2 regions of the Kitasatospora sp. NPDC006697 genome follow, and region 2 is predicted to be linked to the other one. Evidence: predicted binding sites of a transcription regulator. Region 2 holds the regulator's gene; the other holds the start of a gene.
What was found. The regulator HspR, encoded in region 2, represses chaperone genes until heat shock. The targets are predictions, from matches to a motif close to TTGAGNNNNNNNNNCTCAA.

Region 1: lon (endopeptidase La) is a predicted target of HspR. The motif match lies at 1,089-1,107, and genes of this name have one in related genera.

The regions. Positions count from the first base shown of each region.
Region 1 is NZ_JBIAGU010000004.1:178,185-181,595, reverse strand. It holds gene ACFYNO_RS07895 (rhomboid-like protein) at 227-988, shown strand; gene lon (endopeptidase La) at 1,130-3,411, shown strand, end outside.
Region 2 is NZ_JBIAGU010000003.1:204,167-207,577, reverse strand. It holds gene dnaJ (molecular chaperone DnaJ) at 1-968, shown strand, start outside; gene ACFYNO_RS06215 (heat shock protein transcriptional repressor HspR) at 975-1,499, shown strand; gene ACFYNO_RS06210 (hypothetical protein) at 1,640-2,677, shown strand; gene ACFYNO_RS06205 (hypothetical protein) at 3,370-3,411, shown strand, end outside.

The DNA of each region.
Region 1 (3,411 bases), on a different contig from region 2:
CGCTGACGCGCAGCCGCCCCCGGCAGCCAGGATGGATCGGGAATGGTCCGTACCAATGGCTGAACTGCCGTTACGGGCAGGCGGAAGCGTTCCTCAGACGGCTCTCACGCCTGACCCGTACCGTGGACGAAACCGGCCAGCGATGGCACGGTGTGCACGCGGAGCTAGCGTGCCGCCGAGGGCGGGCCGAGGCGGGCCCGGCGGGGCGGTACGGGACGGAGGCGGAATGGCTGAGGCACCCGGCGTCCCCGGGCGGCGCGGCGCGATGGCGCCCTATGCCGGACTGCGGCTGGGGCTGCGCTCCGGCCCGTTGGAATGGGTGCTGGACCGGATGCCCACGCCCCGGCGCAACCCGTTCGCGCTGGCCTACCTCGCGCTGCTGGCGGGCACCACGGTCTTCGCGCGGTTCGGGGACCCGGCGCTGGTCCGCCAGCTGCAGACGATGTCCAGCACCGACGGCCACCACCTGCTGCACACCCCCCTGCGCTCGCTGCTGATGAGCGGCCTCTGGGTGGCCGGGCCGGTCTGGATGCCCTACCTGTGGGGCTTCGCCTTCACGGTGGCGCCGCTGGAGCGCCGGGTCGGCTGGCGCCGGGCGGCGCTGGTCTTCTGGTCCGGGCACGTGGTCGGCACCCTGCTCTCGCAGGCGGTCGTGGCCGTGGCGGTGGCCGCCGGCAAGGCGCCGGCCGGCCTGCTGGACGAGCTGGACATCGGGGTCAGCTACGGGGTGCTGGCCAGCCTCGGCGCGCTCGCGGGCCAGTTCCGGCCCGTCGGGCGGCTGCTGGCACTGGGCGGCGGGGTGCTGCTGATCCTGCACCAGATCCAGAGCGACCAGGACCTGGTCACGATGATCGGCCACCCGACCGCGCTGCTGGTCGGGGTGGCGCTGTGGGGCGTGCTGCGGCGCCCGCCCGGCCGGTCCGGCGGGCCGCGCCGGCTGGCCGCCCGGCTGCCGCGGATGCGCAAGCCGGCGCTCGACCGGGTCTGACCCCCGGCTCCCCCGCCCCTCCGCATTCCGTGTCCGGCCGCTTGATTGATTGATCGCTCAGGGCGAACAGCGGCCGGGGAACATCTGCACCCCGCCATTCCTTAGTCAGATCGACTCAAGTTCACTGACTGGGGAGAGATCATGGCATCGACGTCCGCTCCGCTCACTCTGCCCGTGCTGCCCCTCGACGACGAGGTGGTGCTGCCCGGCATGGTGGTGCCGCTGGACCTCAAGGACACCGAGGTGCGGGCCGCCGTGGAGGCCGCCCGCTCCGCCGCGCGCACGTCGGTGGACACCGCCTCCGGCCAGGGCGGCAAGCCGCAGGTGCTGCTGGTGCCGCGGCTGGACGGCTCGTACGCGTCGGTCGGCGCGCTGGCCACCGTCGAGCAGGTCGGCCGGCTGGCCGACGGGGAGCCGGCCGCGCTGGTCCGGGCGGTCCGGCGGGTGCGGATCGGCGCCGGCACCACCGGCCCCGGCGCCGCGCTCTGGGTGGAGACCACGCCGTTCAAGGAGTCCTCGGTGGGCCTGCCGGTCGGCGGCCGGGCCGCCGAGCTGGCCAAGGAGTACAAGGCCGTCTCCACCGAGTGGCTGCGCAAGCGCGGCGCCTGGCAGATCGTCGACCGGGTGGCCGCCATCGAGGGCGTCGGCGAGCTGGCCGACAACATCGGCTACGCGCCCTTCGTCAGCGCCGAGCAGAAGCTCAAGGTGCTGCTGGAGGCCGACCAGCTGGCCCGGCTGGAGTACGCGCTGCAGCTGCTCAAGGACCACCTCGCGGAGGAGGAGGTCAACGACACCATCCGCAAGGACGTCGAAGAGGGCGTGGCCAAGCAGCAGAAGGAGTTCCTGCTCCGCCGCCAGCTGGAGGCGGTGCGCAAGGAGCTGGCCGAGCTGAACGGCGAGTCCGCCTCCGAGGAGGACGACTACCGGGCCCGGGTGGAGTCCGCCGACCTGCCGGAGAAGGTGCGCGAGGCGGCCCTCAAGGAGGTCGACAAGCTGGAGCGCTCCTCCGACCAGTCGCCCGAGGGGTCGTGGATCCGCACCTGGCTGGACACCGTGCTGGAGCTGCCCTGGAACGCGCGCAGCGAGGACGCCTACGACATCGCCGGCGCCCGCGCCGTGCTGGACGCCGACCACGCCGGCCTGTCCGACGTGAAGGACCGGATCGTCGAGTACCTGGCGGTGCGCAAGCGCCGGGCGGACCAGGGGCTGACCCTGGTCGGCGGCCGCCGCGGAGGCGCGGTGCTGGCGCTGGTCGGCCCGCCCGGGGTCGGCAAGACCTCGCTCGGCGAGAGCGTGGCCCGCGCGATGGGCCGCGACTTCGTCCGGGTCGCGCTCGGCGGCGTCCGGGACGAGGCGGAGATCCGCGGCCACCGGCGCACCTACGTCGGCGCGCTGCCCGGCCGGATCGTCCGGGCCGTCAAGGAGGCCGGCTCGATGAACCCGGTGGTGCTGCTGGACGAGATCGACAAGGTCGGCTCGGACTACCGCGGCGACCCGGCGGCCGCCCTGCTCGAGGTGCTGGACCCGGCGCAGAACCACACCTTCCGGGACCACTACCTGGAGGTCGAGCTGGACCTCTCCGACGTGGTCTTCCTGGCCACCGCCAATGTGCTGGAGGCCATCCCGGAGCCGCTGCTGGACCGGATGGAGCTGGTCCGGCTGGACGGCTACACCGAGGACGAGAAGGTCGTCATCGCCCGCGACCACCTGCTGCCCCGGCAGCTGGAGCGCGCGGGGCTGACCCCGGAGAACGTCTCGGTCGGCGAGGACGCGCTGCGCAGGCTGGCCGCCGAGTACACCCGCGAGGCCGGCGTGCGGAACCTGGAGCGGGCGGTCGCCCGGATCCTGCGCAAGGTCGCCGCGCAGAGCGAGCTGGGCGAGCGCGAGCTGCCCACCGCGATCGGCGCCGCTGACCTGCGCGGGCTGATCGGCCGGCCGCACCACACCCCGGAGGCGGCCCAGGAGCCGGCCGAGCGGCGCACCGCGGTGCCCGGCGTGGCCACCGGCCTGGCGGTCACCGGGGCGGGCGGCGACGTCCTCTACATCGAGGCCTCGCTGGCCGACGCGGAGACCGGCTCCACCGGCCTGACCCTGACCGGCCAGCTGGGCGACGTGATGAAGGAGTCCGCGCACATCGCCCTCTCCTACCTGCGCTCGCGCGGCGCGGAGCTGGAGCTGCCGGTGACCGGGCTGCGGGAGCGCGGCATCCACCTGCACGTCCCCGCCGGCGCCGTCCCCAAGGACGGCCCGAGCGCCGGCATCACCATGACCACGGCGCTGGCCTCGCTGCTCTCCGGCCGCAAGGTCCGCACCGACGTGGCGATGACCGGTGAGGTCTCGCTCACCGGCCGGGTGCTGCCGATCGGCGGGGTGAAGCAGAAGCTGCTCGCCGCGGACCGGGCCGGGATCACCACCGTGGTGAT
Region 2 (3,411 bases):
ACGTGCTCTCGGACGAGAAGCGCCGCAAGGAGTACGACGAGGCCCGCAGCCTCTTCGGCGCCGGCGGCATGCGCGGCGGCCCGGGCGCCAACGGCTACGGGTTCGACTTCGGCGACCTGTTCAGCGGCTCCCAGCCCGGGGGCGGCAGCGGCGGGCTCGGCGACGTCTTCGGCGGGCTCTTCAACCGCGGCCGGCAGGCCCAGCCGCGGCGCGGGGCGGACGTCGAGACCGAGGTCACGCTCAGCTTCGACGAGGCGGTGGACGGCGCCACCGTCCCGCTCCGGATGACCAGCCAGGCCCCCTGCCGCAGCTGCTCCGGCACCGGCGCCAAGGCCGGCACCACCCCGCGGGTCTGCCCGACCTGCGTGGGCGCGGGCACGGTCAGCCGGGGCCAGGGCGCCTTCGCGCTCTCCGAGCCCTGCCGGGACTGCAAGGGCCGCGGCATGATCGTGGACGACCCCTGCCCCGACTGCCACGGCAGCGGCCGGGCCAGCTCGGCCCGCACCATGCAGGTGCGGATCCCGGCCGGCGTGCAGGACGCCCAGAAGATCCGGCTCAAGGGCAAGGGCGCCCAGGGCGAGCGGGGCGGCCAGCCCGGCGACCTCTACGTCACGGTGCACGTCGGCACCCACCCCGTCTTCGGGCGCAAGGGCGACAACCTGACGGTCACCGTGCCGGTCTCCTTCCCCGAAGCCGCACTCGGTGGCACCATCGACGTTCCGACCCTGAACGGCCCCGCCGTGAAGCTGCGCCTGCCGGCCGGCAGCGCCAACGGGCTGACCCTGCGGGCCCGCGGCAAGGGCGCCACCCGCAAGGACGGCACCCGCGGCGACCTGCTGGTCACCGTCGAGGTGACGGTCCCGCAGGAGATCTCCGACGAGGCCCAGGCAGCACTGGAGCAGTACCGGGACGCCACCGCATCCGAGGACCCGCGAGCCGCCCTGTTCCGGGCGGCGGAGGGAGCGTGATCCGCCATGAACGCCCGTGAATCCGACCGTTCCGCCGGCATCGGCCCCGGGCTGGGAGACGGCCTGCCCGGCGGCCCCCCGCCCCGCCGCCGCCGGGTGGCCGCTCCCGGCACCGGCTACGCGCTGACCGCGGAGACCCCGGTCTACGTGATCTCGGTCGCCGCCGAGCTCTCCGGCCTGCACCCGCAGACCCTGCGCCAGTACGACCGGCTCGGCCTGGTCTGCCCCGACCGCACGGGCGGCGGCGGGCGCAGGTACTCGGCCCGGGACATCGAGCAGCTGCGCGAGGTGCAGCGGCTCTCCCAGGACGAGGGCATCAACCTGGCCGGGATCAAGCGGATCATCGAACTGGAGAACCAGGTGGCCGCCCTGCAGTCGCGCGTCGCGGAGCTGGCGGCCGCGGTGGAGGGCGCCGGGGCCGCGCTGCAGGCGCGGGAGGCGGCGGTGCACGCGTCGTACCGGCGGGACCTGGTGCCGTACCAGCCGGCGCAGCAGTCGAGCGCGCTGGTGGTGTGGCGGCCGCGGCGGTAGCGGGGCCGGAAGGGCCATGTCGCTGACGGGGTCGGTTGGCACACCGCCGGATGGTGGGGTGCCAACCGATCCCGTGCTTGCGTAGAGTTCAGCCAACCGAGTTTGAGTGGCCGCGACTTCCCGGGAGGGGGAGCCAGGGGATGGGTTCGACAGGCGGGGTCGAAGGAGAGAAGGACAGCGTCGAGTTCGTCTCCGCAGAGGCGAAGGCCCTGTATCTCCAGGTGATTTCCGCAGGCGGGAGCGTCGAGGTCAGCGATTCGGACCTGACCCGCCCATACATGGAGCTGGCCGAACTCGGCCTATTGGCTGTCAGCCAAGGAAAACCCTCAATCGTTACCGCAACTGATCCCACTCGGCTGGCGACCAGACTCGGTGTCTCCTGGCAAAAGCAGGCGCTCGCTCTCCTCACCCAGGCAGTCGCGATACCCAGTGCACTGCAGGATCTGACCCACGCTTACCAGTCCCTGGACCAGCAATTCCATGCCGGCGGTCCGGTTGAGCATGTACACGGCCTACTTGAGATCAACAAACAGGTCAACATCCTCATCGACAGCGCCGAGCAGGAGGTGCTGACCGCGCAGCCGGGGGGCAGTCGTCGCGAGTCGACCATCCAGGGTGTGGCGGAGAAGGACCTCTCCCTGGTCCACCGGGGCGTGGCGCGGCGCATCGTCTACCACCCGAGCGCGCGGTACTCCGCTCCGACCCGCCAGTACGTCGAGCGCATGACCGAGGCCGGGGCGGAGATCCGGACCCTGGAGGAGCCCTTCACCCGACTGATCATCATCGACAGACGGGTGGCGATCATCCCCTTCGCCGGCACCACCGAGAAGGCCGCCTTCATCAGCGACGCCAGTGTCATCGCCTACATGATCGACTCGTTCGAGCACATGTGGGAGCGGTCCAGCCCGTTCCTCGGAGCCGCCGAGGTTCCGCCCGAGGTCATCTCACGCATGCGCACCAACATCCTGCGCATGATGGTCCAGGGAGTCGGACACCGGGTCATCGCACGCAACCTGGGCATCAGCGAGCGCACCCTGGCCCGTCACATAGCCGACTTCCGCGAGGAGTACAGCTCCGAGACGCTGTTCCAGCTCGGCTGGCGGATGGCCCTGAACACCCCGGGGAACCTCTACCGCGAGGACGGCGAACCGGATGTCGCCATGCAGTCGACCGATTGACGCCCGACCGCACGACGCACATCCGGCCCCGGCCAGCCGCTATGCCCAGCCGAAGTCCGCGGGACTCACCTGAGGCGCGGTCGCGACGGCCGCTCGAGCCCAACCGAAGTCCGCGACCACCACGGTCGTGTGCTTGGAGACCATGGGTGCCGAGATATTCCCCCACCCGAAGTCATCGCCCTGAACCGAACCACTGAGCGCCAACGCGCCAGACAGCAGTAGCCCGACTCCGGCGACCGCAGTCACTATCGCGCGGATCACAGATCGAGGTGCCCGACGCATGCGGTGCCTCCTTTGTCATGGGCCTGCTATATCTTCATGGGATTCTTGCCCCGGTTGAACACCCGGGTAAGTCAATCGCTAATCAAAGCTCTGTACTTCCCTCCAGGCAAGCGCCTCTTAGCAGAACCGGGTGGCATCGTGCTGCCTGGCAGAAAGATGACACACATGACCCTGTGACTCCCGACACAGATCATTCACTCCGGGTGTCATCCAAATGCCAGACAGGGAGATGACACACCAGGCCTGTGGACGGCCTGTGGCTCCAGCCATGACGATCAATGAGCAGGCGGGGTTGGAAGCACGCCGAAACTTCACCGCGGTCCAGCAACCGCTCCCCCGTCTGTGCACAGCTCGACCTGCCGGGCTCACCACACCCAGCAGGACCACCACACGCCCCGGAGTCACTCACCATGACCGAGCCCTACATGCGCCAGCACGCAGCCCAGGCCCCC